DNA from 3 places in the Enterocloster bolteae genome. Region 3 is predicted to be linked to each of the others. Evidence: a T-box and tRNA genes for the amino acid it is inferred to sense, from the RefSeq annotation. Region 3 holds a T-box; the other regions hold tRNA genes.

Region 1 (10,551 bases), 360 kb from region 3:
CAGATCCTCCTTGGCCAGCAGGTCCGCCCTGGAGGGCACGGTAAGCCCCAGATAATCCCTGGCCAGATCGTCGTAGGCATAGGTATCCTTAAGAGGATTCAAAAGATATCCGGCCACTCCCGCGTCATACACAGGATCCGTATCCTTAAGTTCCAGGTACGCAAGCATGGATTTTAAATCCAGGGCCCAGAGCTCTCTGACGCCTGGGTTATCCTGGCCCTGGCTATTCTGTGCCTGGTTATCCTGTTCCTGATTTCTCCCGCACAGCGCCCTGAGCTGTTCCAGAAGATACTCGCCGGTAATCTGCTCTCCTGCCGCCAGACAGTAAATATCCTCCTCGCCCAGGCACAGGGCCAGGCCTGTCACGGGATTCAGCCCGGATCTGGCCTTTTTTCCTGCTTTTACTTCCCCGTTCTCGTCAAAGCTGAAGGACAGCTGCTCTGCTGTCTCCTTTAAAGCCCCGTCCCTGCCAAGTATGAGCTGGAAGCCAGCCAGCCCGGTCTCTGCTGCCCTGCTGAATATTTTATCCGCTGTCTTTATATCCTTCACAAGGGTAAAATGGGTTTTTATATCAGGCGCGGCTGCTTCCTGGGCAGCGGTTTTATCAAAACGGGCCAGGATGGACTTGAATTCCAGACGCTTCATATACTGGTAAGCCTCCGGGGTATACAGGTCCTCAATCCGGGCGTCCTCATAATTAAATTCCACAGGACAGTCCGTACAGATGGCCGCCAGCTTCCTGCTCATCTGAGCCATGTCATAATGCTCCTCCAGAGCCTTCTTAGCCCTGGGGGGCCTAATCTCCTCCAGATGGGCATAGGCGTTCTCTATGGATTTGTACTGGGCGATGATGCTGGTTGCTGTCTTTTCCCCGATGGAAGGCACCCCCGGTATATTGTCGGAGGCATCCCCCATAAGGGCCTTCACATCAATGAATTCCTCCGGCGTCACCTGATACTCCCGCAGCACATCCTCCGGGAAATAGTCCTTGATCTCGGTCACACCCCTGCTGGTCCTGGGAATCCGTATCTTGATGTGCTCATCAGCCAGCTGCAGAAGGTCCCTGTCACCCGATACCACGGATACCTGGATACCCTTGGCCTGACACCGCTTTGCCACGGTTCCCAGTATATCATCCGCCTCAAACCCCTTAAGGGTCATGATAGGAATTCCCATGGCCTTCAGCACATCCTTCATCACAGGAACCTGCTCATGAAGCTCCTGGGGCATGGGCTTTCTCGTGCCCTTATAGGCGTCATACATCTCATGCCGGAAGGTAGGCTCTTTTAAATCAAAAGCAACGGCTGCGTGGTCCGCCTTTTCCTCCTCCAATATCTTCAGCATGATATTTAAAAAACCGTACACTGCGTTGGTATGCAGACCCTCCGAATTCGTAAGGTCCGGTACCCCGTAAAATGCCCGGTTCATAATACTGTGTCCATCAATCAAAACCAATTTGTCCATTAATATGAGTTCCTTTCTGTCTCTGTCACCACATCCTGAACTGAAGCACCAGCACGGCCAGCACGGCCCAGAAGCACAGAGTGTTCACCGCATAGCGGGCTGTTTCCAGGATTCCCAGGGTGTGCACCCTCTGCCGGGACAGCTCCAGAGCTGTCTCCAGGGCTCCCTTGATGTTATAGGTGCCTGTTTCCTGGTCCAGCTGGCGGATACCCACGTCCACTGTGAAGTAAATCTCCAGCTCTTCCCGGCATTCCTCGCAGGTCTCGATGTGTTTTAAGAATTCTTTCAGTTCCTCGTCCGTAATGCTGCCGTTGATATACGGCATCACCAGACGCTCCGCTTCCCTGCAGGTCACAGCCAGCACCTCCTGTCTATCATTTTAATCCAATTCTTCTTACATCATACAATAAATCAGCTTACTTTTCAATGAAAGATTAGGACTCCCATCCCCCCATCCTCCGGTTCCGGACAGACTACCCCTTCCTGTATTCCCTGGGAGATACGCCTGTCAGCCGCCGGAACACATCCCCGAAATAATTGCCGTCCGAGAACCCGCAGGCCATGGCCACACCGGTCACAGAAAGGTCTGTATTGCGCAGCATATCAGATGCTTTCTGCACGCGGATGTAGTTCAGATACTCCTTGAAGCAAAGGCCGGTGGAGCTTTTGAATTTCTTAGAAAAGTAGGTGGGGCTCATATTGGCAAATGCAGCCACCTGCCCCAGCGTCACCCCTTCCTGGTAATGCTGGTTCATATATCTGGCCGCACGCACCATGGCCTCCTCTGCCTCCTCCAGCGCGTGTCCTTCCCTCCGGGCCTCCTGGCAGCGGCCCAATACCACCAGAATCTGGTGCAGGAGGCTGCAAAGCTGTATCTGGCAGTAGCTGTCGCCCTGCTTTTCCTCATCCTGCATCTGAGCCAGCAGTTCCTCTATCTTAGGGCGGAATTCTGAAGGAATGGTGCGTTTGGGCTGTGAAAAGATATGGCCAAAGGCCTCCCTCCCGCAAAGGCTTAAAAAGGAGGTGACCGTGTCCCTGGAGAAATAGATGCCGAAGCGCTCAGCCTCCCAGCTTGGCTCATACAGGGCCTTGTGGACCTCAAGAGGCGGAATGATGGTCATGTCACCCGGTTCCAGGTAATAGATGTCCTGGTTGATGAACATTTTACACTTTCCTGATAACAGATAATAAATCTCATAGTAAGAATGATAATGAGGCCGCTTCATCACAAAGCTGGAGGACCTTCTGATACGACTGACCTGAACGCTTTTATCCTTTAGAATCATGGTATTGCTCATATGCGGTCTTTCTCCTTCCATTTCTCTTTCATAGCCGGAGCGTTATGGCAAAAAAACTGTAATTTTTAGAAAAAATCCCATAAAATCCGTATTATTCCATCTGTTTTTGTTATACCATAAAGCCAACCAAAGGTAAACAAGGAATCAGACAAGGAAATGGAGGAATGACCATGGCTGAAATGACCATGATATCCATGGCTGTAATGGCTGCCACACAAAAAAGCCGCTCCTTTTTGGAAGCAGCAGCCGGGCGTAAGGACCTGTATCTGGAGGAAGGCCTTCTGGAAGAAGGAACTTTGGAGATAGGAACTCTGGGGATAGGCACTCTGGAGAAAGCAGACGTCATATATCTTCCGGATTACAGCAGTCTGGATTTCCGGCAGGTGCGCAAACTTCTGAAGGCAGGAAAACACGTCCTGTTCGGAACCATGGGAGCTGCAGATGCCGGCAGCCTGAAGGCGCTGGCACAGACAGCCGATGAACATGGCGCAGTGCTGTTGGATCACATCCACCTTGCATTTAATCCATGTATGGCATCATTAAAGACAGCGCTGACATGCCTGGGGCCCATTGGGCGGATTCGTCTCCATTCCTGTGAGTATGCCTTCTGCTGTGAGGGGTTACGCATTTCTCCTGTCCGTCCCCCCGCCTGCGTTCCGCCGGGAGGCGCATTGTTTCAGAGGGGCGCCGACTGCCTCTATCCCCTTGTGCATCTCTTCGGCATACCGGAACAGATGGATGCCCAGATGGTGCTCACGGAACATGGAATGGACGCAGCCGGCACTGTCAGGGGATATCTGGGCACCGCCCGAGTGGAGATAGTCTATTCCAAGATATCAGGAAGCCATGTACCAAGTCTGATAGAGGGAGAAAGGGGGAGCCTGTTAATACGTGATTTACGGAATTTAAAGGAAGTGACATATAAAAACCGGTCCGGAGATAAAGATCAACTGGTTTCCTTTTCCGATGAAGCCTGCCGCGCCAGGGAACTGGACCGCTGTATGGCGTTCATAAAGGGAAAATGCAGCTGGCAGCGTCAGCTTGCATCCTCCATACAGACACTTCAGATGATGGATGAAATCAGGGGACATCGGAATTTGTCTGCGGAATATACCGTTTCCTCCCATGGCACCTATGCCTCCGCCATTTAAACAAGCCTCCGCCTTTGTCTGTCAGAAAAAGGCCGGACGCAAAAGACCCACACAGAATCACTTCTGCATGGGTCTTTTTTTGTCTCATGTGCCGTCAATCTGACACGTATAGATGCCGGCAGCGGGACTTGAACCCGCACGCGGTTACCCGCAACAGATTTTGAGTCTGCATCGTCTGCCATTCCGACACGCCGGCTTACAACGCTGATTATTTTATCACAGGATACATATTTTGGCAAGTGTTTTTTCAAAACCTTTGCCATTTTTCCATTCCGGTACTATAATAAAGCAGATAATGAAATAAAGAAATAGAATAACAGAAAAGGCAGGGTACTCTTTCATGGCTGTGAACTACTTCAAAAAAATCGGGGCGCGCCGGCTGCTCATCATGATTATGGGAAATGTATTTCTTGGAATGGGAATCAGTATATTCAAGCTGTCCGGCCTGGGCAACGACCCTTTCAGCGGTATGGTCATGGCCCTGGCCAATATACTGGGCTTCAGCTACGCCTCTTTTTTGCTGGTCATTAACGGCGGACTCTTTATCTTTGAACTGGCCGCAGGCCGCAGACTCATAGGAATCGGCACCCTGGTAAATGCATTTCTTCTGGGATATATCGTCACCTTTTTTAATGGTTTATGGCCCCTGCTGTTTCCTGTGCCGGACACCATGCTCCTGCGCGTGGTCACCGTGCTTGTCGGCGTCATTGTCACCAGTTTCGGCGTGTCCCTGTACCAGACCCCCAATGCAGGGGTTACGCCTTATGACAGTATTTCCCTGATTACTGCAAAGAGCCGCCCTCTTATCCCCTACTTCTGGCACCGGATAGCCACGGATGCAGTTTGCGCCGTCATATGCTTCCTGGCAGGAGGAATCATTGGCCTGGGCACCCTGGTGTCAGCCTTCGGCCTGGGCCCCATTGTCCATTTCTTCAATGTCCAAGTGGCCGGACGGCTGGTAAAAGACTGTTAAGGCAGGTATCTGCCCGCCCAAAACAGTCCCTCCGGCCCTTCCCTTACCTGATTGCCTGCTGGCCGCTGGCCTTATATATTTCATACCATTCATAGTGCTCCAGACGGATGTCCAGGGCCTTAATGGCCGTATCCAGCCTGTCCAGCCTGTTGCTTCCTGAAATAGGAACTGCCCCTGCCGGATGATACATAATCCATGCGTATATGATGGCAGACGGGTCTGCGTCATGCTTCTCGGCAATCCTTTTTATGGTTTTCATAGCCGCAGCGCACAGGCTGTCGTTGGGATCAAACATTCTCCCCCCTGCCAGAGGCGACCATATCATGGGATGGATTCCGGACGCAGTCAGGTCATCCATCATTCCGGAATTAAAATGTTCAAAGCATACAGGGTTCCACTCAATCTGGTTCGTTACCAGCTGTCCGTTGACAGCTCTGTTAAGACCGTTGAATTTATGAGGATCAAAGTTGGAGACGCCCATTTCCCCTATTTTTCCTTCCTTCTTAAGCTCTGTCAGTGCCTTTGCAGTTGATTCAAAATCAATGCAGGGATCCTCACGGTGAATCAGATACAGGTCCAGATGGTCTGTATGAAGCCGCTTCAGGCTCTCCTCACAGGACTGTTTTACCCTGTCGTATCTTGTGTCATAATATCCAAATCCGCCCTCTTTGAAAATACCGGTTTTCGATACCAGCTGGATTTTGTTTCGAATGGCGCGATCCTGTTCAAAGGCCTGCCCCATCAGCGTCTCACAGAGCGTGCCTCCGTAGATTTCCGCCGTGTCAAAGGTGGTGACTCCCCTATCAATACATTCATTCATGAATCGGGCCAGTTCTTCTGCAGACCATTTCCAGCTGTCCAGCCTCCAGAATCCCTGAACCACGGCTGACAATGACAGCCCTTCCGACAATTTAACTTTTTTCACGTTAATCCTCCTTAATTAAGAATTTTTTCTCATATCCAGGGCCACTGCACTGCATATGATAAGTCCCTTTACAATCAACTGCCAGTTGGAATTAACTCCTATGTAGGCAAGTCCATAGCTGATAAAAGTAAATATCAGCACACCGATGATGACGCCGGATACCTTTCCCACTCCTCCGCTCAGAGATACGCCTCCCACCACACAGGAGGATATGGCATCAAATTCATACGCGTTTCCATAAGCCGAGTTGGCGCCTCCGGTCCTGGCCACTTCCAGGATACCTGCCAGCCCTACAAACATGGATTCGATGATAAATACAGTGATGATCACCTTGCTGACATTTATACCGGATACCTTGGCCGCTTCCGGATTGCCGCCCACGATATAAATGTTCTTCCCAAACACAGTCTTGTTGAGCAGAAACCAAACGCCGACAATGGCAATGACGGCGATGACCACTAAAAAGGAAATCTGGCCAAATACCTTAAAGCTGCTGAGCACAGTCAAGTCATTCCTTATGCCTCCGATGGGCTGGGAATTGTTCGGCTTCTTTGCAAAGTACAGACAGTTAATGCCGTAGACAATGGTGCTCATGCCGAATGTGGCGATAAAAGGCGCCATCTTTAGCTTTGCAATCATAAAGCCGTTGACAGCTCCTATCACAGCAACCAGAGCCAGGGTCATGATGACGGGAATGATAATGGGAAGTTCAGGCAGGCCAGGCCAGAACTTGTTGGAATAGTCCGCCATCTGGGACAGGGATGCCACCATAACGGCTGCCAGGCCCACCTGGCGGCCGCCGGAAAGGTCTGTTCCTCCTAAGAGCAGAGCGAACATCAGCCCCAATGCACATATCATTTTAACGGCAGACTGGGTCAGTATGTCTGTCAATACTCTTATTTGCAGAAAAGAAGGTTCGATTATGATAATTCCTATAATCATGAATACCAGCACGATGATAAGAGCTTTATCCATCATGATATTCTTTATGTCTTTTGCTGTCAACTCCTTTATTTTCATACTGACACTCCTTCTTTCGTTTTATCTTCAAATTGGGTGGCGTACTTCATCACCTCAACCTGGGTAGCCTCCGTTTTGCCAAGGATACCTGTCTGCTTTCCGGCGCACATAATCATGATACGATCCGACATTCCCAACAACTCCGGCATCTCAGAGGAAACCATAATGATCGCCTTTCCCTTTTTCACTAAATCCTGCATGATTCGGTATATCTCATATTTAGCGCCCACATCCACTCCCCTGGTGGGTTCGTCCAGCATAATGACATCACAGTTTGCCAGCAGCCATCTGCCAATCAGCACCTTCTGCTGATTCCCTCCCGACAGGTTCTTGATAAGCGTTTTTGTCCCGGCCATGCGGACATCCAGATCCGTGCACACCTTGTCAACGCTGGGGAACAGTTTTTTCGTATGGATGTATCCGAAAACATTGCCTGTCAGTTTCTTATAGGCAACCGTCAGGGCGTTGTCCCAGACTGACAGCATGGGAATGATTCCCGTTGCCCTGCGCTCTTCTGTCAGAAGGGCGAAGCCGTTGCGTATGGCATCCTGGGGTGAATGGTTGACCACTGTTTTTCCATTGACAGTCAGTTCCCCGCTTACAATTCTTCGCAGGCCGAATATGGCTTCTATGAGCTCTGTCCTCTGTGCCCCCACCAGTCCGCCTATGCCCAGTATCTCCCCCTTATGAAGGTCGAAGGACACGTTTTTAAAGGATCGCGGGTCTGCACTGGTAAAGTTCTTTACCTGCAGCATCACCTCATCTGTTCTTGCGTCCTCGCACAAAGGAAATCGCTCGTTCATCTTTCTTCCCACCATTTGGCCTATCAGCTGGTCTATGGTAATGTCCTTTATATCCCATGTGCCTATGTACTGGCCGTCCCGCATCACTGTTATCTCGTCCGCTATCTCAAATATCTCCTCCAGCTTGTGGGATATATAGATAATAGAGCGCCCTTCCTTTCTAAGCTTGTCAATGATTTTAAAAAGATGCTGTGTCTCTGCCACAGTCAGTGAGGAGGTCGGCTCGTCCATAATGATAATTTTTGCATTATATGAGACAGCCTTTGCTATCTCAATTGCCTGCATCTGTGAAACGGAGAGGTTCTTTGCAAAGGTTGTCACGTCTATATCAAAATCCAAATCCCGAAGCAGGTTCCTGGTCTTTTCCATCATCTGGTTTTCATCCACCACAATGCCTTTTGTCTGGAACCTGCCCGCCCATATATTGTCCACCACATTCCTGTAAGGAACCGGATTCAGCTCCTGGTGAATCATGGAAATGCCGTTTTTCAGCGCATCATTGGGATCTTTGATATCCATGACCCGGCCATCAATTTCAATGGTACCGCTGTCCGGATGATACAGGCCGAACAGACACTTCATCAAAGTGGATTTGCCGGCCCCGTTCTCGCCGATTAATGCATGTACACTTCCAGGCTTCACCGCAAGCTTAATATTGTCAAGGGCTTTTACTCCGGGGAAGGATTTAGACATATTTGCTATCTTCAGTCTGTATTCTTCCATCTGCATCCTCCAGATTCCTTATTCGGATTGGGCCACTGCCAGCATGTCCTCCAGGGTTGCGCTTAAATTGCTTTCATCAACAATCACATACGGTACCCATACATATTTTCCGTCAACCGTACAGTTCACGCCTACCACGTCCTCTGTGATTTCCGTTCCTGCATGTACTGCCTTTATCACATTGATGATGGCGTCAGACTGGCTCTTCCTGTCATTCAGCACAGTGCCCAAAAGGGAACCTGCCTTCATTGCCTCCAGGGCGTCGATATTAGCATCAATTCCCACGATGGGAACAAACTTCTCAGCATCCCCTGAGTTATAGCCATTGTTGATGCAGGCCTGCACCGCGCCCATAGCCATGGAGTCGTTGTTGCAGAGGACACCTTCAATCCCGTCGATTCCGTAAGCGGTAATCCACGCATTCATTTTATCCAGTGCCTGGGCCTGGTCCCAGTTGGCGGTATCGCAGGCAAGAATCTCATATTCGATTCCGTTCTTTTCCAGGGTCTCTTTATACGCATCTGTGCGAAGTGTCACATCCTGCTGGCCGATTTCTCCCTGAAGAATGACCAGAGAAAGTTTTCCGTCCCCGTTTTTATCTGCAATATCTTTATTGTCATTCCAGTAGTTAATCAGTGCCTGGGCGCACATTTCGCCTGACTGTTTGGCCTGGGCGCCTACATACCAGATGTTTTCGTAGCGGTTCATGGTATCTTCCATCGGCTCCATATTGAAGAATACAGCCGGCACGCCGTCAGCATCGCATTTCTTCATCATGTTCTCAATGCTCTCCCTGTCAGGCGCGCATATGGCAACCACATCCGTCTTTTTGCTCAGGGCCACCTCTAATTTGGAATTGGCCGTGGATACGTCATTTGCCGCGTCCTGCATATCCAGGGTGATACCGCCCGACTTTTCAGCCTCGTTCTGCATAATGATGCGGAATCCGCTCTGGAACTGGTCGTCAAAGGCCCTCCAGATAACAGTGGCCTTCATCTCTGCCTGGGCCTCTCCCTGCTGGGCGGCACTCTCTGAATTTCCGGCTGATTCACTGCCTGCCGGAACTGCCGGCTTTGTCTCCCCCAGACCGCCGGAGCAGGCTGTTAATGTACCCATCATCACGGCTGCTGTCAACCCACATACGAATCTGTTCATGCTTTTTTTCATAAGTCATCTTCTCCTTTTTGATATATTAATCCATCAGTGCAAATTCTCTCATCTTTCCCTTAATAAACTCCCTTGCGCAGGCCTGTGAATTGACAAACATGCCTGTATTATACTTAAAGTCCGGCTTCTGCTTCATATCCTCAAAGGAATTGGCAACCGCTATCAATACATCTGTGGCAATATTGATTTTTCTGATTCCGTTCCTGATTGCTTCCTGTACCTGCTCCTTAGGTGTTCCCGAACCGCCGTGAAGCACAATGGGAACATCCACCACATCATGTATCTTTTTAAGCCGTTCAATGTTCAGATGGGGAGCCGCCACATATACGCCGTGCTGCGTCCCGATGCTGACAGCGATACAGTCAATGCCTGTGCGCTCCACAAATTCCTTTGCCTGGTCCGGGTCTGTCTGGGCAGATTCAGGGTCGCCTTCCACCTTAAAGTTTCCTTCTTCTCCCACCAGCTTGCCTAATTCCCCTTCCACCGTGATTCCGTAGCAGTGGGCATAATCAGCCACCTTTTTGGTCAGCGCCACATTCTCCTCAAAGGGAAGGGATGAGCCATCTATCATGACGGAGGAATATCCGGCCTGTATGGCCTGTACGCATTCCTCATATGTACGGCAGTGGTCCAGATGAAGCGCAACAGGAACTTTGCAGTCAGCTGCCTTCATGGCTCTTTTAACCGTATCCACAGTCCCCTCAAAACCGCCCATCAAATCGCAGCAGTCCGTACCTGTGATAAAGATGACCGGAATATCCAACTCTGTACCTGCCTCAATTGCTGCCAATGCAGTTTCATAGGATACAGTCACATATGCGCCATAGGCAATGTTCCTCTCCTCAGCCATCTCCAAAATGTCTTTCATCGGTGATAATTTCATAAGTCTTCTTCTCCTTTTATTTTAGTTTTTTATGGTGATTGTATATGTACAACTCGTCTTCATAGGGCAGTATACCGCCCGCCGCCCCCATATGCTGGACACTGTGGGAAGCAACTGAGCCTGCTAATCCAGCACTTTCAAAAA
Region 2 (10,551 bases), 650 kb from region 3:
ATGTACCCGCCGCTTGACCACATGGGGCTCAAAGGGCTTGACAATGATGTCGGACGCCCCCAGGTCAAAGGCCCTCAGCTCCCCTTCCAGGGAGTTATCAGCCGTGATTACCACCACAGGAACCTCGTCCAGAAGCCCGTTGGCCCCCATCTCCTGCAGCACCTTGTATCCATCCATCACGGGCATCACCACATCCAGCAGCATGATGGCTATATTCTCGTGATACTGCCGCAGCAGAAGCAGGGCCTGCTCCCCATTCTCAGCCTCCAGCAGATGGTATTCCTCCTGGAACAGTCCATCCAGAATCACGCGGTTTATTTCCATATCGTCTACAATCAGTATGGTATCCCGCTGACGCATATCGTCACTTCCTCTCCGCAGCCGTAAGACACAAGCTGCCGCTAGTCATTTGCAAGTATTCTGCATATCTCCTTGTAAGCCTCTTCCAGCTCCGGATATGCTCCGGCAGCTTCATCAAAACGGTCTGCCCTGATATGGTCCACCATAAAAGAGGATATGTTAAACAGCTTATCCATACCCAGATTGGCCGTAACACCCTTAAAGGTATGGGTTGCCATCAGGGCATCCTCCCGGTTCTCTCCCTCAAAGGCCTTTGTGATCTGGGAAAAAGTACTGTCTGTCAGAAACTTCTTCAGAAACTTCTCGTACAGTGCGGAATTGCCGCTGAAACGCCGTAAGGCGCCATCTATATCCACCCCTGCGCCCTTTAATTCAAGTATTGTATTTAAATCCATGAAAATCCCCCTCATTCCGGTTCTGGTCACAGAAACCGTTCTCAAATGAAAATGACGAAAAAAATATAACATATTGTATAAATTATAGCAGGTTGAGGATATTTGTGCAACGATATGAGGAAATTACAGAACAAGTGCGGAACAAGCGGAAGTTTATGAGAAACAAAAAAGGAACCCTGCCTGGAAGGATTCCTTTTTCTAAAATGCGGGAGATGGGACTTGAACCCACACGAGCATACACCCACAAGATCCTTAGTCTTGCCTGTCTGCCAATTCCAGCACTCCCGCAACACGAATGGTAGTATAGCATAGATTTTTCGACTTGGCAACCATTTTTGACAAATTTTTTTAATTTTTTTCAAAAAACAAATTCGATAAAAAATTTAAAAAATAATATTGACAAATCGCTGCTGCTCATTTATAATAACCTTCGTTGCTTGAACAAAGCAGCAGAACAAAACAAAATGCAGAAGTGGCGGAATTGGCAGACGCGCACGGTTCAGGTCCGTGTGGTAGTAATACCTTGTGGGTTCGACTCCCATCTTCTGCAGGCAGAAAACAGGAATTTCCAGTATGGAGATTCCTGTTTTTATGTTCATTTTTTCTGCAGCAGACCGGCCAGGCACCAGACAGTCCGGCACCGCCGGCACATCCGGTCCTTCTCCGGCCCAGCAGCCGGCCGCCTATTCCCCATCCTGTTCAGGAACATACGGACATGTGGTTCTGCGCACAATCAATGTGGGGTCAAGTATCACCCGTTCCGGCTTTTCCTGTGGGTTTTTCAGCTGTTTTAACATCAGTCTGGCGGCATGCTCGCTCATCTCCCTGACATGCTGGCTCACCGTTGTCAAGCTGATGTCATAGAGTGATGAAAAAACAATATTGTCGAAACTCACCACGGAAATCTGTTCCGGAATCTTGACTCCGGACTCCCGGCAGTGCTCAACAAACCCAATGGCCATCATATCGTTGGAAATCACGATTCCCTTTGGACGGTTCTTCAAATCCGATATATAAATCTTTGCCAGTTCACTTCCCGTGTCCAGCTTCAAATCACCCTTGAATACATTTTGTTCCTTAAAGGGGAGACGGTAATTTTCCAGCGCCTGCCTGTATCCCCTGAACCGCTGCTCCGATGCGGACGAAACATCCGGCCCCTTCACAAAGGCAATCTCCGGATACCCCAGCTCAATGAGATGCATGGCCGCAATATAACCGGCCTTGAAATTGTCCGACAGCACCGAATCCCCTTCATAGGACCCCAGGATCCTGTTTACCAGCACAACCGGAATCTCAATATCATCTAATTCCTTTTCAATTTCCTCTGATTGGGCAGTAAGCAAAAATACACCTGAAAAATTAAATTGGATAGCCATATGAATGAACTCTTTTTCCCGCCTGATATCATATTCACTGTTCAGGACCATCAGCATATATCCATTGTTGTGAAGAATCTTCTGGATGTAAAAGGTAAGATCCGCATAAAACGGATTGCGGATGTCGCTGACAATCAGCGCAATGATGCTTTGTCTGCCCTTGCTCAGACTTCTGGCTATTGTATTTGGCTGATAACCTATCTCCTCCACAAAATCCAGCACCTTTTTGCGCAGCTCCTCCCCGACTCCCGGCGAGTTATTCATGGCTCTGGAAATAGTGGAACGCGATACCCCCAGCATCTGGGCCACGTCGGAAATGGTATACTTATCTTTTTTCTGGATACTCATTCTCTTACTTCCTTATCTGCTTTGAAATAACATGGCTGTGATCCACCTATCCCAATAAGCGTCTTGCTATTATTATAATATAAGTAAAAATGTAATGCAATCGGTATTGCGAGAAACGAAAAAGGAGGAGCAGCCCCCAGCTGTTCCCCCTTTCGCCCGTCATCCTTAATTGAACGGTGCCGGATAAATGGTATCGTGTTTTGCAATATCAAACGGCCATACAGTAACAAGCGAACCATCCTGGAACTGAGCGATTGTCAGCTTGCCGTCCATATTGGTATTCTTATAAGGAATACCGTTAAATTCAGACTCGGAGAACTTGATAGTGTCATAAGGAAGAATAATCTCCTCGCCTCCCGGGAAGGCATCTTTAATCTCCAGAGTACTCAGCTCATCCTTTAATGCTTCAGAGGTAATCTCCTTGCCTGCGTCTGCAAGATTCTGAAGAGCTGTCCTGAAAATCCAGACTACCGTGTACGCCTCCGCGGAATGCCCGTTCATATCAACGCCGTACTTTGCCTTAAACGTGTCCGAAACCTTGGTTCCCTTGTCCCCCGGCAGGAATTCCGTGGCTGTAAGGATTCCGTTTGCAAGGCCGCCCACAGACGGAAGATAAGAAGATTCCGTATAACCGTTTGCCTTGGCAATCATGATATTGGGCTTGTACCCCTGCTCGTTCATGGTCTTTGTAAGGAGAATCGCGTCCGATACATAATTGTCAACAATAAGGGCGTCCGGATTCAGGGACTTTAACTGCAGCACCTCGCTGGTCAAATCCGCCGCGCCCTGGGAGTAAAGAACCTCTCCCTTAAATTCCAGTCCATTTTCTTCTGCAAAGTATTTTGCCCAGGTGGCTGTCTGCTGTCCTAATTCAGTATTGTCCGCGCAGACCGCAACACTCTTGACGTCGATATCATCCGCCGGATCCTTGGCCGACAAATCCAGAAGATACTGCTCCATATCACGTATAAACATCATATTGGTGGGAGCCAGGCGGAAGAAATACTCATATCCGTGAGATGTAAGGGAATCCGACGTGGCATTGGCTGTTATCATGGGCACCTGGTAGTTTTCCGCCACCTGGGACACCACCTCGGTAACACCGCTCTGATATGCGCCCATTACCGCCATCACCTTATCCTGTGTAATCAAACGTTCCATCTCAGTCATGCCCGTGGCATTGGCCCCCTGGGTATCACCGTATACAATCTGGATAGGCCGGCCGCTTATTCCTCCTGCCGCGTTGATTTCCTCCACTGCCAGGTCAATACCGTCCTTCATGTTCTGGCCCGAATCAGCCAGCGCTCCCGTCATGGGATAAAGCGCGCCAATCAGTATGGGCTCCCCATCTGCGGTGGACGCCTTTGCCGGCTCCGCCGTCCCGTCACTGCCTGCGGCCGCGGTCGTGGCCGCCGCCCCCGCTGCCGTTCCTGCTGCCTCTGCCGCATCCTTCTGTCCTCCTGAACCAGAACCATATCCCCCGCATCCGGACAGCATACCCGCTGCCATAGCCGCGCTTAATGTCAATGCCACCAATTGTTTCCTCATGTATTTCTCCTCCTTTTATTTGATTAACCCATATACGGGCCATCTTTCATTTTTAGTTTGTTTCCGCAGCAGCAGGAACACAGCTGCCAACCGCGCTCTAAAATCCCAGATACGCCTTTTTCACCTCATCGTTGTTCAAAAGCTCTTCGGCTGTGCCCGATACGGTAATCTGGCCGTTTTCAATCACGTATCCCCTGTTGGCAATCCTCAGCGCCTTCCTCACATCCTGTTCCACCAGGATAATGGTAAGCCCGGATTCCTGCGCCACCTCTTTGGCAATGGAAAATATGTTGTCCACAATGTTGGGGGCCAGTCCCAGGGAGGGTTCATCCATGATAAGAAGCTTCGGAAGTCCCATCATGCCTCTGGAAAAGGCAAGCATCTGCTGTTCGCCTCCGCTTAAGGTGCCTGCCAGCTGGTTCTTTCTGTCCTTCAGCTTAGGAAACCAGTTATAGATCCGTTCAATGGTGTCCTTCTTAGCCGCTTTCGCCGCCTTGCTGCTGGCTCCCATCTCCAGATTCTCATAGATTGTCATGGAAGGAAACAGCTGCCTGCCCTCCGGAACCAGGATAACACCGTGGTCAATAAAGGTTCTGCAAGCCGCTCCGGTAAGATCATGTCCGTCCAAACGGATATTTCCCTGAAACGGCCTGATCAGGCCGGCGCAGGACTTAACCGTGGTGCTCTTGCCCGCCCCGTTGCTTCCCACCAAGGCTACGATTTCCCCTTTATCCGCCGTAAATTCAATATCCCAAAGCACCTGAATGTCCCCGTACCGGACATTGATTTTATTTACCTCAAAATACCTGTCTGCCATATCAATGCTCCTCCTTACCAAGATAAATCTCGATGACATAGGGGTCATTCATTACCATCTCCGGCGTTCCCTCTGTTATTTTCTCACCATGATGCATAACAACCACTTTCTGGCAGAGATTGGCCACTGCTCTCATTACATGCTCAATCAGCAGTATGGTGGTCCCGTTCTCATTGATTTTGCGAATCAGCTCCACGGCCTCATCTGTCTCCGTGGGATTTAAGCCAGCCATAACCTCATCCAAAAGCAGCATATCAGGATCCGTGGCCAGGGCCCTGGCCAGCTCCAGACGCTTCTTAAAGGGAGTGCCCATTTCTCCCGGCAGCCAGTCCTTCCGCTCGTACAATCCGGTAAAATGCAGGATTTCCTCTGCGTATTCCTTTGCCTCTTTTACTGATTTATATTTTTTTCTTCCATATAGAGCACCCGAAGCAACATTATCCAATACAGACATGGAAGCCAGAGGCTTCATGATCTGGAATGTCCTGGCAATTCCCATGGACGTATAGTGATATGGCTTCATGCCGGTAATTTCTTTATTTTTATAGATAATATGGCCGGCCGTAGGCGGGAACACGCCGCTTATCATATTGAATACCGTTGTCTTTCCGGCTCCGTTGGAACCGATGAGCCCGGTAATGCCTCCCTCCTCCACAGCAAAGCTGACACTGTCCACAGCCTTCAGTCCTTTGAAATTCTTACTCAAATCCTTTATTTCCAATATATTGCCCACTTAAAACGCCTCCTCTCCTGATTTACTTTTTACCGTCCATCCTGTCAAACATATCATTGACCTTTACCTTGAATTTGCTGCCGTTATACCAGCCCATAATACCTCTTGGCTGGAACAGGATAACCACAATCAGAATGATGGCGTAAACCAGCAGATTGGCTCCGGGCGCTATACTGCTCAGGGTAGAGTTGAGATACTGAGCTAACGGTGTAAGAATAATAGCTCCAATCAGGGGGCCTGTCACGCTTCCGATTCCTCCGATTACAGCCGGAAGAACGAATTCCACGGACTGTGCCTGAATCATGATATCCGGGTTAATGAAACGGATATAATTTGCATAGAACACACCGCATACAGCAATCAGGCCGCAGCTGACAAAGGTGGCCAGCACCTTATATTTGAGAGGATTGATTCCGATTGCATTGGCTGTGTCCTCATCCTCCCTCACTGTCTTTAAGGCATATCCAAACTTGGAACGGTCAATTGCGCGCACAATCAGATATACCGCTATTACCATAAGAAGGGACAGATAAAAATAGGGCACTTTACTCTTAAATCGCAGCAGAGCCAGGGAATTATCGCCAAAGGGAAGCAAAAGCCCCTGCCCCTTGCCGGCAAAATCCCAGTTGGTCATCAGATTGCGGAACGCCTCTCCAAACGCAATGGTAACCAGTGAAAAATACGGCCCCCTCAGCACGAAACAGGGCGACAGCAGCAATGCGGTTAACGCTCCCACAAACAGAAACACCAGAGGAATGCTGATCCACGGCGATACATTCAGCTTAACCAGCAAAAGAGTGGACATATATGCGCCCAGCCCCATAAAGGAGGCATGTCCCAGGGAAATCTGGCCTGTCAGCCCGCCCAGGATACTCCAGGCCAGGGACGCGCTGGCCATGTAAAATGTCATCACGCAAATCGACAGCAGGTACGGTGTACGGACAAATACGGGTATCACAGCTGCGATTAGAAGTAAAATCAATAATAAAATCTGTCTGGAACCTATTTTTTTCTTCATTGCTATCTACCCCCGTCTTGTTTTCACTGTCTGTTTCACTACCAGAATCAATATAAATGCCAGGAACACGATGGTATCCTTAAAGGAGGAACCCACAACCACGGCTCCCACGGTTTCCATAAGCCCCAATACAATGCCGCTGACAAAGGCTCCGATAACGCTTCCCAGTCCTCCCATGGTTACCACAATGAAGGACCTCGTCCCATACACGGCGCCAACCGTAGGGAATACATAATAAAAGGACATCAGACAGGCTCCGGTGATTCCGGCAATGGCTGCTCCCAGACCGTATGTAGTGGCATAGACCAGCTTTGTTTTGATACCGCAGACCTGGGCTCCGGTACTGTTCTGGGAAGTGGCGCGAATCTGCTTTCCTATATTGGTATACTTTAAGAAAGCGAACAAAAGGATGGTTACCGCCAGAAGAATCACAAAGCTCAGCACCTTGGGAAGGCTTAAGTTTATGGCTCCCAGCTGCACGATTTTCTCGGAAAACATACTCTGGGCCGTTCTGTAATCCGATTTAAAATAAAGAAGCGCTACATTCTGGAACAGAATTCCCAGTCCAACCGTTAAAAACAGCACATTGGTATCGTCATTGCCGTGCAGGGACCGCGTAATCAGCGTTGACTGCAAAAGCGCCCCAAAGGCGAACATCACCACCGCCACAATGGGGATTGCCACAAAGGGGTCAAGACCGCATTGGTCAAACAGAACAAAGGATATGTACATACCCAGCATCAGAAGCTCGCCCTGGCAAAAATTGATAATCTTCATAACTCCGAAAATCAGCGTCAGGCTCATACCTATCAGTGCATAAATTCCGCCCACCATAATCCCATTGGCAGCCGCCTGCAAAAATATATTCATGTTACTACCTCCCAACTAATTTGATAACAGCTCCGTGTTCACGAACACGTTTCCACCCGTTTCTACCTTCCCAAAAAACCTCCGTCTACCGGTATAACTGCCCCGGATATATAAGCAGAGGCATCGGAAGCCAAAAACACTGCCAGCCCCTTAAGATCCTCCGCAGTCCCCCATCTTCCCATGGGTATCCTGCGGGTGGTTTCCTCGTATTGGGCAGGATTCTTTACCTTCATGGTATCTGTCAGCGCCGTGGCCATGTATCCAGGGGCAATGGCATTGACATTGATTCCTTCTGCCGCCCACTCATTTGATAATGCTTTTGTCAGCTGGGCAACCCCGCCTTTGCTGGCACTGTAGGCCGGAACCAGAACACTGCCAAAAAAGGAATCCATGGATGCTATGTTGATAATCTTTCCGTAACGGCGGGCCGCCATAGACCTTCCAATTCTCTGAGACATGAAGAACACAGCGTTCAGATTAAGCTCCACCACTTCATTCCAATCCTCCTGCGTCACCTCAAAAGCGGCACATCTGTTTAATGTTCCGGCCGCATTAACCAGGATATCAACACGTCCATTGTAAATCTCCAAAATCTGCTCACAGACCGTTTCCCTCTGCTGCTGCCTGCTTAAATCTCCTGTCACTCCATAAGCCGGAGGTCCGCTGCTTCCTATTTCTGCGGCAGCTTCCCACACCTTCCCGGTCCTGCCGGTTATGATTACCTCTGCACCTGAATCGTGCAGCGCCTGGGCAATTCCATATCCCAGTCCACGGCTGCCTCCTGTGACAACCGCCCGGCGTCCTTCTAAATCAAGTATCATTATCTTCCATCTTCCCCCTTTCTTTCCCTGTATCTCAACGAATCAATCCCCTCCTTTTGCATCATACAGTTTGTGTCCGCCAATCGTAATTAGCGAATCAGTTTCGTAATGTTTCGTTCTTTTTAGAAAACAGTTTCGTTACGTTGTTCCAAGCATAGCACACGGTTTCGTTAAAATCAATAAGTTTATTCTTGTTTTCCTCTTGTTTTAATGCTTTTTTACTTTTTTGACAAATTTTCAGTATATATATTGTCTATTTTTCAAAAATTGTTTATTTTTTATCAATGTAATTGTGCAGATGGTCAGATTTTACCCGTTTTAAATCTGGCTCGCCTCTTCATCAAATGTACAATATGCATAATATTTTTTACATATTTTTATATCGCATTGTCTCTATTATAATAGAATGCCAAAAATAAACATATTTTTCTTATTGACTATTGAATCATTTTCGTTTACTATTAGCCTTAAAGAACGAAATCGGTTTCTCTAATACACGGGGGTATTAATTATGATTAACGGAACAACTCTTTGGAATCGCTCTTATACTGCAGATATGATAGAAAAGACCTTTTCCGGTAAGACTTATTTGACCTATCCCAATCTTCCTGCCAATTTATACGACGCCTTATCCTTATCTGCCGCACGCCATCCGGACAAGACAGCAGTTGTGGATGACAGCGGCGCCGCTTATACCTATACAGAACTAAGGGACATGGCCGACCATTTTTCTTCTTACCTATATTACATATCGGATATCAAGCCGGGAACCAAGACAGGCATCATGATGTTCAACAGTGTTGAATTCTGCGTGACCTTCCTGGCTCTTACAAAACTGGGAGCCGTGGTAATACCGCTCCCCAGCAAATACAGCCGGAACGAAGTGCTTTCACTGACAGCAAAGGCCGATCTCCAGTACATCCTGTGTGATGAAAAGTTTTATGACTGGTTCGTACCGCTGGAAACCTCCGGCGTCCATCTGATGAAGCCCGGACGGAGTCAGGACGGATTTGGTTTTTCCCACCTGTGCGCCTCCTATCTCAGCCCCGTTCCCTCCCTTGGCAGGGAGGAGGATGACGCGCTCATCATGTTTACATCCGGCACCACCTCCCAGAGCAAGGGAGTCATTATCAAGAATTACAGCATCATGCACGCCATTGTCTCCTACCAGAGAATTTTCCAGATAACGGACCGGGACACCACCCTTATTCCCATTCCCATATACCTGGTAACCGGGCTGGTGGCGCTTCTGGGGCTGACCCTGTATGCAGGCGGAACCGTTTACCTGCACAAGTTCTTTGATGCCAAACGGGTTCTCAGGGATGTAAACGACAAGGAAATCACATTTCTCCACGCCGCACCGGCCGTATTTTCCCTGCTGCTGAGGGAAAAGGACAGTTTTCCTTCCCTGCCCAGTCTGAGGCTTCTGGCCTGCGGAAGCAGCAACATGTCAAAGGAAAAGCTGACAGAAATCCACCGCTGGCTGCCCTGCGCCGTATTTCACACTGTATACGGGCTGACCGAGACATGTTCGCCTGCCACCATCTTTCCGGGCGATGCTTCCACCAGCAGTTACATTGGTTCCTCGGGCCTTCCCATTCCCGGCACCTGCTTTTGTATACTGGATGACTCAGGTTCACAGATGCAGACAGGCCAGGTAGGGGAAATCGCAGTCAGGGGGACGGTTCTCCTGGACCGGTATTATCAAAAGGGAACCGGGGAGCTGGACGAAGACGGCTGGCTCCGTACCGGAGATCTGGGATATTTTAACGGGGAGGGGTATCTGTTTATCGTGGACCGGAAAAAGGACATGATAAACCGGGGCGGAGAAAAAATATGGAGCTTTGATGTTGAAAATGAGCTGTACAGGCTGGACGGGATTGATGAGGCGGCTGTGGTGGGGATTCCCCACGATATATACGGCGAAGTGCCTGTGGCTGCGGTGAAGCTGTCTCCTGAAAGCATTCTGACGGAACAGCAGATACAGGATTTGCTGAAATGCAGGATTGCCAAATACATGATCCCTTCCCGCATCCTTTTCCTGAACGAGCTCCCTCTCACGCCCAATAACAAAGTAAATAAATCAGCCATACGGAAACTTTTCATGCAGCCAGAACAGTAAGGAGGTTACACAAAAATGAGAAAACCAGTTTTTATCACCGGCGAAGAAGCCGCTGCCATGATTGCCGACAACGCAACCGTGGCAACCATCGGCATGACCCTGGTGTCGGCAGCCGAAACCATTCTCAAAGCCATTGAACAGCG
Region 3 (10,551 bases):
GGATTACCTGTTCCCCCTTCTCATGGACGGATACCACGGAAATCCCGTTTAAGGTTCCTGTATCATAGGGCTGTCCCCCTCCTTCAGGATAAAAACCGGTCTGGTTCAGAGTCACCAGCCAGGTTCCTTTCCCGCTCTCCTCACAGTGCTCCACTGTGCACATGAACGATTTTACATAAGGGATCTGGTAATATAATCTGCTTTTGTCCATTCTTAAAGCCTCTTTTCTTTTTCATCTGCCGGAGCGTATTCTTCCTTCTATTATCAGAAAACGTTCCGCGCAGTATCGTGTCTGCCGACATTATACTATATAACCCAGCCTTGTACCAACAAAAATTTTCTAAATTTTATCAAATTGTGGAAACATGAGCAAGCAGGGCTTCATATGATACAGTGTAATTAAACTTTATATGGAGGAATTAACATGAGTGATGTAGCAGCAACAAACTGCGGTTGTGACTGTGGATGCGGATGTGGAACAGGAGGCAGCGGATGCGGATGTAATATCATCTGGCTTATCCTGATTCTGTGCTGCTGTGGAGGCGGCGGTGGCTTCGGACATAGCGACTGCGGTGGCGGTTGTGGCTGTGGGTGCAGCTGTGGAGGCGGATGCGGAGATATGATTTGGCTCATCTTAATCCTGTGCTGCTGTGGCGGCGGTGGCGGCGGCTTCTGCTGCTAATTCCCACCTCTAAGAAATCCTTCACCAAAGAATCAAAGGAACAGGGAGTGCTTCATCACTCCCTGTTTTTTCTTGCAGGGAAGCCGGGCTTATTTGCCGGCCTCACCTGTCTCTCCGGATGAAAAAGCACTTTTTGTCCCCCGGTTCTTACCTCCATACCCCTTTCTTCCCTGTCTCTGCTTTAAGCATTCCTCATCTATTTCATATACTGCATTTCCATCTATAATCAAACGGCTGTACATGGATTTCACTCTCCTTCCATACTTATAATATATGCAGTGTCCAGGCTTTGGCTCATTGTGCCGAAAAATAAGTGGCATGTAACAGGCTCCTCCCGCATAAATTGGAAGCAAAGAAAGAAAAGGCTGGTGGAAATACATGAATCCATCTGATGACTATAAACTAACCGACCTGGACTATCTCATAGGCGACCACCATCTGCAGATGATTAAGGCCTCCCTGCCCTACCTGGGCGTTCCCGAACAAAAGGCCATCTCCCTGTTTGTCAAGGTCCAGGAACTGCGAAAGACAGTGGAGCTATTTGAGACTGAAGAGGTGGCATCCATGGGCATCTGCTCCCTGGAACGTCCCCAGGGAAACGGCTCCATGCGCGATTTGTTAAAGGCCATTCGTCCATATGGGAATCCCATGGAGCAGGATATGATTGACATGGCCGAAACCCTGATGGAAGGCCAGACTCCCATGGACCAGCTGCGCAGGTTCCTGACACCGGAGCAGCAATCGCGTTTTGAGACCATGGAAATGATATTCACTGCCATGCAGGCTATGGCCTGATACGGCCATTCACTGAATCCCTTAACAGAAAGGACTACATAATTATGGATAACAGCTGGAAACAAGACCCCAGGCTCAAGGCCATGAACAAAGATAAACTGGCCATGCTCACCGAATTTGCGGAGCGGATTGAACATTCAGACAAAAACAACATGATGGAGGCATTCATGGCCATCAACATGGAAGCCCGGCAAAAGGGCGTACAGTTTAACGACAGGGAGACAGACCTTCTGGTCAACATCCTCAGTTCCAGGATGCCTCCCTCAGAGAAAAAGAAAATTGATTTATTAAAAATGCTTTCAAAAAAAATGGCAGGGCCGCGCTGATAGCGCCCCTGCCTCTGCCTTATGGAATTGTTTTAATAGAATTGTTTTATGGAATTAGTTTAACCGCTCCAAATCCGGTGCAATCACAATCTTAGTGTGCTCTGTGGCTGACTGCACCAGCTCCTTGGCCCGTTCCTGGGGCAGGCGGATACAGCCCGCGGATCCGTTATCCCTGGCAGCGGTAAAGCAGTGAAGAAAGATGGCAGAGCCCTTCCCGGGCTCGCATGCTTCATTGTAATTCAATGCCAGGGCGTAATTGTAGTACGGGGACGCTGCCGCCATATTCTCTGCGGAGTTCCAGGTCTTTGCAACCTGCGATGTATTGACCAGCTTGTTATAATAGGGACTGGCTGAATCATCCACCCAGTAGTCGCCTTTTGTGATCTTATGGTATGGCAGGACGCTGCCCGGATTTTCCCTGAGCCCAAAAGCCATGGTAAATCCATATGTACCGGAGGGCGTGCTGCCGTCCCCCTCTGTCTTCTGGTCCGTAATTCCGTTCCTTCCTACGATGCCTGCTTCCTTCCAGACCATCTCCCAGGCTTCACCTGACTTCTTATAATAATATACATCCGCGCTACAGCCGCCGGTTCCCACTACCACCACCAGCTGGTCCGCATCCTTTGCTCCTTCCAGATTCTGGGGCTGTATGACCCCATTCTCCACTGCAGCCTTCTTTTCCTCAGGCTCTGCTTTTGAAGCAGCAGGTACCCCCGGCCCCTGTTCTGCCGGATTCACGGCTGTCCCTGCAGCTGTCCCCGCGCCTGCACTGCCGGCAGCCATGGCCGTAATACCGCCCGCTGCCATTATGGCTCCTGACAGAACAAACGCTGCCGCTGCCCTGCCTATTTTATGACACTTCCCATTCATTTCCATCGTTCTTCTTTCATGTCTCATGGCCGTCACCTCGATATCCTGTTTTGTCCATTTCCTATTATAACCTGCTATAGCAGGAAATGTTATTTCTTTTTTCTTACATTTCCCGGTATGGACACGGCTCCAAAGCCCAGCGCAAAAATGCCTGCCCAGCCCATGTGCTGCAGGCTGCGCAGGCATTTTGTCTTCCCGCTTATATGCGGGAATCTGATTTATTTACATACAATATTGACAATCTTTCCAGGCACGTAGATCTCCTTTACCACATTGCCTGTCAGCTTTTCCTTCACGGCTTCCCGTCCCGCGGCAATGGCATCTTCCTTGGAGCTGTCTGCGCTGATGCTGATAACGGCCCGTGTCTTTCCGTTAATCTGGACAGCCACCTCGATCTCATCGTCCTTCATGGCCTCCTCATCGCATTCCGGCCACTGTGCATGGAACACGCTGTCGTCACCGCCTAACTGCTGCCACAGCTCCTCTCCGATATGGGGTGCAAAGGGTGCCAGAAGAATCACGAAGGTCTTAAGTGTCTCCCTGTCGATTCCGCCTTCCTTCCTGGCCAGCTCAATCAGCTTATTGTTGTACTCCATGAAACCGGAAATAACAGTATTGAGGCTGAACTGGTTGAAGCGGTATTCAATGTCATATACCAGCTTATGGCGCAGCTTTATCATTTCTTTGGACGCCTTCACATCCTTATCCTTGTTGTCCATCACCAGGTTCCAGAAACGGTTCAGGAAACGCGATACGCCCTCGATGCCCCGGTCATCCCACTCTGCGTCCAGCTCCGGCGGTCCCACGAACAGCTCGTAAAGCCTTAAGGAATCGCAGCCGTAATCCCTCACCAAATCATCGGGAGAAACCACATTGCCCTTGGATTTGCTCATCTTAATGCCGTTCTTTCCGGTAATCATACCCTGGTTAAACAGCTTCTTGAAAGGCTCATCAAAATCAATAGCGCCGATATCACACAGGAACTTGGTGTAGAAACGTGAGTACAGCAGATGGAGCACCGCGTGTTCCACGCCGCCGATATACATATCCACCGGAAGATACTTGTCCGCCTTTTCCCTGGATACCAGCTCTTCCTTGTTGTGGCTGTCCACATAGCGCAGGAAGTACCAGGAGGAACCGGCCCACTGGGGCATGGTGTTTGTCTCTCTCTTGGCAGGAGCGCCGCAGACAGGGCAGGTGGTGTTGACCCATTCGTCAATGGCAGCCAGAGGTGACTCGCCGGTTCCTGTGGGCTGGTAGCTCTCCACCTCAGGAAGCTTTAAGGGCAGCTGGTCCTCAGGCACAGGCACACAGCCGCACTTGGGACAATGGATGATGGGGATAGGCTCGCCCCAGTAACGCTGGCGTGAGAATACCCAGTCTCTCAGCTTGTAGTTGACCGTCTTATGGCCAAAGCCCTTTTCCTCTATCATGTGAGGCGCTTCCTTTTTAAGGACAGCGGACTCCAGGCCGTTCCAATCACCGGAATTAATCATGATGCCGTTGGCCTCGGTATACGCCTCGGTCATGTTCTCAATTTCCTTGCCGTCCTTTGCGATTACCTGTACAATGGGCAGGCCGAACTTCCTGGCAAACTCAAAGTCCCTGTCGTCATGGGCAGGCACGCACATGATGGCGCCGGTACCGTAATCAGCCAGTACGTAATCAGACAGCCAGATAGGCGTCTTTGCACCGTTTAACGGATTAACTGCATAGCTTCCGGTAAACACACCGGTCTTTTCCTTGGCCTGCATACGGTCCACATTGGAACGCATGGAAGAATCGAATATATATTTTTCAACGGCCTCCCTTGTCTCATCGGTGGCCAGGCTCTTGGCCAGGGCATGCTCCGGCGCCAGCACCATGAAGGTGGCTCCGTAAAGGGTGTCCGGCCTGGTGGTGTACACGGTAATCTTCTCTTCCCGCCCGTCAATGGGGAAATCCACCTCTGCGCCGTATGACTTGCCGATCCAGTCAGTCTGCATCTTCTTAACCTTCTCAGGCCAGTCCAGCTTATCCAGATCATTTAACAGACGCTCTGCGTAAGCAGTAATTTTAAGCATCCACTGGCGCAGATTCTTCTTGGTAACTGTGGTGCCGCAGCGCTCGCAGCATCCGTTGACCACTTCCTCGTTTGCCAGTCCGGTCTTACAGGAAGGACACCAGTTAATGGGGAATTCCTTCTCATAAGCCAGGCCCTTCTTAAACATCTGGACAAAGATCCACTGGGTCCATTTATAAAAGTCCGGGTCCGTGGTGTTTACTTCCATATCCCAGTCATAAATTGCCGCAATCTGTTTGATCTGGCGCTTGATATTCCTGATGTTCGCCTCTGTGGACTTAGCCGGGTGCACGCCCATCTTGATAGCATAGTTCTCAGCCGGAAGACCGAAGGCATCCCATCCCATGGGATGAATGACATACTTGCCCTTTAACAGCTGATACCTGCTCCAGACATCTGAAATCACATATCCTCTCCAGTGTCCTACGTGAAGGCCGCTGCCTGAGGGGTATGGGAACATATCCAGACAGTAATACTTTTCCTTCCTGCCATCGTTTACATTGATGGGCTTCTCTTCCCAGTTCTCACGCCACTTTTTCTCAATGGCGCTGTGGTTGTACTGTGTTGCCATAATCTCATTCCTCCATTGGTTATCTAAGGGGATGATTCCCCTTTATCCAGACAGCATACCTGCTGCGTGCAGTTTTCTGTGAAACAAAAAAGCCTGCGCCTCTATTGCTAGAGACGCAAGGCTTAAAAATCCCCGCGCGGTACCACTCTGGTTCATGCTGTCTGACGCATGCACTTAATCCTCTTATAACGGTAAGGTCTCCGTCCTGACCTACTGGTTCCCGGTCCCCCGTTTCCGGCGGCCCTTCCTCGTTGGGACAGGCTACTCCAGGGCCAGTTCAACAACCATCCGTCACCGGCTTTCACCAGCCGCCGGCTCTCTGCATCCATCCGGTTATCTACTCTTCCCTATCTGCGTATTTGCACTGATTCTTAATTTAACATATTTCCCAAACAGTGTCAACTGTTACCAGACAAAAAATCCCCTGCCGCGATCTCTGACCAGGCCGCCTTATAGGCTGTCTTGGAGCGTTTTGTCTCCCTGGACCGTCTCACCGGTCTGGCTGCCCTGGCCCATTTGGCCGGCGTCTCATGGCGTGAGGGCTTTGCCGGTCCCTGGGTCCTGGCCTCATCCGTAAACATGACGCAGTATCCATCCAGGTCCCTGATCCACCCCTTCTCAAACCATCCATACTGGGTGCCCCCAAAACCGTATACCGCATCCTCATTCAGATACGCTGCCGGCTTTCCGTCAAACAGGTAGATATGTTCCCCGTCACTGTCAATATACGCTGCCGGCGTCCCATTTCTGTCATACAATGTCATACTTCCATTCTCCCCATTTATTTCCATTCTCCGCTGCTATGTATGCCCGCAGCGGATCTATTATACTACTGCGCTGTCCCGGATTCAATGAGTTTCTTAACATAATTCTAACGGTCCCTTCTCTTGCCTTTCCGTTTGTCCTTATGTTAAGCTAAAATATATATGTTAACATAAATAACGGACAACAGGAGGTAATTTATTGAATCAGAAGCTAAAAGAAAAAATCACAGAATCCTTATCATCTGTGCTGCCCGTTACCTGCATTGTATTAATCCTTGGGATCACCATCACTCCCATTCCCCTGGACCCGCTGATGCTGTTTCTGGCAGGGGCCGCCTTCCTTATTATAGGAATGGGATTCTTCACCCTGGGAGTGGATATGGCTATGATGCCCATTGGAGAAAAGGTAGGTGCGCAGCTGGCCAAGGCAAAAAAGCTTCCGGTCATCGTCATTGCATGTGTCATCATAGGCGCCATGGTCACAGTGGCCGAACCGGACCTGCAGGTCCTGGCCAGACAGACACCGGCAGTGCCGGACATGGTGCTCATCCTGGCAGTAGCTGCAGGAGTTGGTTTCTTCCTGGCACTTGCATTTCTTCGCTCCCTCTTCGGCTGGAGCCTTTCCCACATTCTTCTGGTCTGCTACATCATTCTCTTCATCCTGGCCTTCTATATTCCAGGTGATTTTCTGGCTGTAGCCTTTGATTCCGGCGGTGTGACAACAGGTCCTATTACAGTTCCCTTTATCATGGCCCTGGGCGTGGGACTGTCTTCCATCGGCCAGGGGAAAAACGCGGACAGCGACAGCTTTGGACTGGTATCCCTTTGTTCCATTGGCCCCATTCTCTCTGTCATGATACTCGGACTTTTGTTCCAGTCATCTTCCGGCGCCTATGAGCCCATGACCATTCCATCCATCAGCAATTCCCAGGACCTTTGGCTGGCCTTCCAGAGCGAACTTCCCCACTACGCGGCGGAAGTATTCACGGCCCTGTTTCCCATCCTGGCTTTTTTCCTGCTCTTCCAGATATTCTTCCTGAAGATGCGCAAACGCCAGGTGGTGAAAATCCTGGTGGGAATGCTGTATTCCTACATCGGGCTGACGCTGTTTCTTACAGGTGTAAATGTGGGCTTTATGCCAGCCGGAAGCTATCTGGGAAAACAGATGGCCTCCCTGCCCTATCGCTGGATTCTGGTGCCCGTGGCCATGCTCATCGGTTATTACATCGTCAAGGCAGAGCCTGCCGTACAGGTGCTGAACAAGCAGGTAGCGGATGTGACCGGCGGAAGCATATCTGAAAAGACCATGATGACCGGACTTTCCATCGGCATGGCCCTGTCGCTGGGATTCTCCTTATTCCGGGTCATCACGGGACTGCCGCTCATGGCCTTCCTGCTGCCGGGTTACGCCCTTGCCCTGGGTCTCTCCTTTGTGGTGCCCCCGGTCTTTACCTCCATTGCCTTTGACTCAGGAGGCGTTGCCTCCGGTCCCATGACAGCCACCTTTCTCCTTCCGCTGTGCATGGGGGCCTGCGAAGCCCTGGGAGGCAATATTCTGACTGATGCCTTTGGCATCGTGGCCATGGTAGCCATGACCCCTCTCATTATCATCCAGCTCATCGGACTGTCCTTTGAGCTTAAAACCCGCAGGGAGAAAGCTGTTTCCAGACATCCTGTGGTGGATATGGAACAGGAATTCATCAATTTAGAGGAGGAACCTTATGAGCCATAAAAGTATAAAGCTGGCAGCCGCCATCGTAAACCGCGGGGCCGGGAACAGGGCAGCTGCCATATTCCATACATACAACCATGAAATACTGCTGGCTGTCAGGGGACACGGCACAGCCAGCTCGGCAGTCATGGACTGTCTGGGACTGGATGAGCCTGAAAAGGACCTGGTTCTGGGACTTTCATCCAAGACCGGCGCCGACCGTCTGCTCCGTGCCCTTGGCAGGGAAATGGAATTTTGCAAGCCCGGACACGGCATTGCTTTCACCCTTTCCCTCACAGGCATTAGTTTCGCTGCCATGGACATTTTAAGCCGGCACGAAGACCAAACAGGGCCAAACAGCCGCCCAGCAGAACACAAGGAGGATATTCCCATGACAAATTCCCATTCCTATGAATTAATTGCTTCCGTCATCCACACCGACCTGTCCGCGCCTGTTATGGAGGCCGCCAGAAAGGCCGGCTGTCAGGGCGGCACCCTGATAAAAGCCAGGGAAATAGGCAGCGATGCCGGCAAAAAGCTGTTCGGCATGACCCTTTCCCAGGAAAAAGCCATACTGCTGATTCTGACCCCCACCAGCTTAAGGGCTCCCATCCTGAAGTCCATATGCGAGACCGTAATGAAGGAGACCGGAGAACACGCAGTGGCAATTTCCCTGCCCGTGGATGCAGTGGAGGGACTGACCGGCTGATGCTGGCAGAAAAAACCGCTTTCTTTTTGGGATGAATCCTTTATAATAAATACTATCAAAGGAAAGCAGGTGCATCGCAATGTACATTGGTGATTTACATATCCATTCCCGCTACTCCAGGGCCACCAGCAAGGAGCTTACGCCGGAGCACCTGGACTTATGGGCGGGGAAAAAAGGAATTAACATTGTAGGTACGGGTGACTTCACTCATCCGGCCTGGAGGGCGGAGCTGGCTGAAAAGCTGGAGCCCGCCGAGCCGGGTCTTTACATGCTTAAAAAGGAATATTCCTTACAGCGCCCGTCCATACTTGGCCAGAGCAGGCCCCGTTTTGTTATCAGCGGGGAAATCAGCTCCATTTACAAGAAAAACGGCCGTGTGCGCAAGGTACACAGCCTTATCCTCCTGCCCAGCCTGGAAGCAGCCGAAGTGCTTTCCAGGCGGCTGGAAGCCATCGGCAACATACATTCGGACGGACGCCCCATCCTGGGATTGGACTGTCACGATCTTTTGGCCATAACACTGGAGGCATGCCCGGATGCCATCTATGTTCCGGCCCACATCTGGACCCCGCATTTTTCACTGTTCGGGGCATTTTCCGGTTTTGATACCATTGAAGAGTGCTATGAGGAGCTGACTCCCCAGATTCATGCCCTGGAGACAGGACTGTCCTCTGATCCGGCCATGAACGGGAGGCTGTCGGCCCTTGACTCCTTTCAGCTCATCTCCAACTCTGACGCCCACTCTCCCGCCAAGCTGGGCAGGGAGGCCAGCCTGTTTGACATTCCCATGTCCTATGCGGGGCTCTACGGCGCCATACAGAGGGGCGAGGGCCTTAAAGGCACCATTGAATTCTTTCCTGAGGAGGGCAAATATCATTTTGACGGCCACCGGAAATGCCATCTCTGCCTCAGTCCCTCCCAGGCCAGGAAATACAAAGGCATATGTCCTGTCTGCGGCAGAAAACTGACCACAGGCGTACTTCACCGGATTGAACAGCTGGCTGACCGGGACGAGGATTTCCTGCTGCCCCAGGGACGTCCCTTTGAAAACCTGGTGCCCCTGGGCGAGGTCATTGCCTCCTCAGTGGGTTCCTCCCCGTCCAGCGTAAAGGTTTCCAGGCAGTACGAGCACCTGCTGGAGGAACTGGGCAATGAATTTTATATTCTTCGCCAGGCCCCGCTGGAGGATATCAGCCATGCGGCCGGATCCCTGACAGCAGAGGGCATACGCCATCTGAGAGACGGAAAAGTCCAGTGGCGGCCCGGCTATGACGGCGAGTACGGGACCATGCGGCTGTTCCAGTCAGCCGAGCTTGACAATGTAGAGGGACAGATGTACATGACCTTTGAGACAGCGAACGCGGACCTGAGCGAAACCATGGGACCTGGGAGCCCGGGAGCCCCGGGGGTGACGGGGGATGCGGAGCTGGCAGCAGATGCGGTTCCTTCGGCAAATACTGCATTGTCCGGCAAAGCCGGCGTTTCCCACGGCTCAACGGCTTCCCGTGAAGCTTCCTATGAAACAGCCGTATCAAATATCCTGACTGTTTCCAATCCCTCCTCTGCCCTGAACCGGGACCAGCAGCAGGCCGTGGAATCCGTATTCCCGGTAACAGCCGTCATAGCCGGTCCGGGTACAGGCAAAACAAAGACTCTGGTGTCGCGCATCGAACACCTTATGGGTGAGCGGGGCGTAAAACCTTCTGAGATTACGGCCGTCACCTTTACAAACAAGGCAGCGGACGAGCTGACACAGAGAATCCGCCAGGCACTGCCAGGCAGGCGCAGCCTGAACCAGATGCAGGTCGGAACCTTCCATTCCCTCTGCTACCGGCTGTTAGCCCGGTCCGGAACAGAGCTGTCCCTGGCAGACCAGGGACAGGCGGAAGAATGCGCAGGAGAAACCATAGAAGCCCTGGAACTCGCCTGCACCGTCAGGCAGTTTCTCACCGCCATCTCTCTGCATAAGGCAGGGCTGTCCTCCGCGCAGGGCTTTGCCGCCTATATGGCCGATGATTCCGCCGCGGAAACCGGCTTTATCCTGACGCAGGAAGGGGCAGA

What was found. The T-box of region 3 lies ahead of leuS (leucine--tRNA ligase). A T-box ahead of a tRNA ligase gene usually reads a tRNA of that ligase, here a tRNA-Leu.
Region 1: it has a tRNA-Leu gene. The T-box ahead of leuS (leucine--tRNA ligase) is inferred to sense a tRNA for this amino acid. The anticodon was not compared.
Region 2: it has a tRNA-Leu gene. The T-box ahead of leuS (leucine--tRNA ligase) is inferred to sense a tRNA for this amino acid. The anticodon was not compared.

What each region holds. Positions count from the first base shown of each region.
Region 1 covers NZ_CP022464.2:3,342,495-3,353,045, forward strand. The annotation lists gene polA (DNA polymerase I) at 1-1,464, opposite strand, end outside; gene CGC65_RS15700 (anti-sigma factor family protein) at 1,490-1,819, opposite strand; gene CGC65_RS15705 (AraC family transcriptional regulator) at 1,938-2,762, opposite strand; gene CGC65_RS15710 (Gfo/Idh/MocA family oxidoreductase) at 2,933-3,913, shown strand; tRNA gene CGC65_RS15715 (tRNA-Leu) at 4,027-4,109, opposite strand; gene CGC65_RS15720 (YczE/YyaS/YitT family protein) at 4,254-4,886, shown strand; gene CGC65_RS15725 (aldo/keto reductase) at 4,930-5,811, opposite strand; gene CGC65_RS15730 (ABC transporter permease subunit) at 5,827-6,831, opposite strand; gene CGC65_RS15735 (sugar ABC transporter ATP-binding protein) at 6,828-8,357, opposite strand; gene CGC65_RS15740 (galactose ABC transporter substrate-binding protein) at 8,376-9,524, opposite strand; gene CGC65_RS15745 (class II fructose-bisphosphate aldolase) at 9,550-10,407, opposite strand; gene CGC65_RS15750 (carbohydrate kinase family protein) at 10,424-10,551, opposite strand, start outside.
Region 2 covers NZ_CP022464.2:4,351,291-4,361,841, forward strand. The annotation lists gene CGC65_RS20095 (sensor domain-containing diguanylate cyclase/phosphohydrolase) at 1-360, opposite strand, end outside; gene CGC65_RS20100 (Hpt domain-containing protein) at 402-755, opposite strand; tRNA gene CGC65_RS20105 (tRNA-Leu) at 960-1,043, opposite strand; tRNA gene CGC65_RS20110 (tRNA-Leu) at 1,222-1,305, shown strand; gene CGC65_RS20115 (LacI family DNA-binding transcriptional regulator) at 1,439-2,479, opposite strand; gene CGC65_RS20120 (ABC transporter substrate-binding protein) at 2,645-4,027, opposite strand; gene CGC65_RS20125 (ABC transporter ATP-binding protein) at 4,125-4,844, opposite strand; gene CGC65_RS20130 (ABC transporter ATP-binding protein) at 4,846-5,577, opposite strand; gene CGC65_RS20135 (branched-chain amino acid ABC transporter permease) at 5,600-6,595, opposite strand; gene CGC65_RS20140 (branched-chain amino acid ABC transporter permease) at 6,602-7,465, opposite strand; gene CGC65_RS20145 (glucose 1-dehydrogenase) at 7,528-8,286, opposite strand; gene CGC65_RS20150 (class I adenylate-forming enzyme family protein) at 8,798-10,408, shown strand; gene CGC65_RS20155 (acyl CoA:acetate/3-ketoacid CoA transferase) at 10,424-10,551, shown strand, end outside.
Region 3 covers NZ_CP022464.2:3,702,246-3,712,796, forward strand. The annotation lists gene CGC65_RS17380 (alanyl-tRNA editing protein) at 1-211, opposite strand, end outside; gene CGC65_RS17385 (hypothetical protein) at 425-682, shown strand; gene CGC65_RS17390 (hypothetical protein) at 772-924, opposite strand; gene CGC65_RS17395 (hypothetical protein) at 1,061-1,477, shown strand; gene CGC65_RS17400 (hypothetical protein) at 1,522-1,803, shown strand; gene CGC65_RS17405 (L,D-transpeptidase family protein) at 1,858-2,700, opposite strand; gene leuS (leucine--tRNA ligase) at 2,892-5,306, opposite strand; T-box leader at 5,413-5,669, opposite strand; gene CGC65_RS17415 (4-fold beta flower protein) at 5,705-6,070, opposite strand; gene CGC65_RS17420 (DUF1538 domain-containing protein) at 6,270-7,802, shown strand; gene CGC65_RS17425 (hypothetical protein) at 7,792-8,490, shown strand; gene CGC65_RS17430 (UvrD-helicase domain-containing protein) at 8,570-10,551, shown strand, end outside.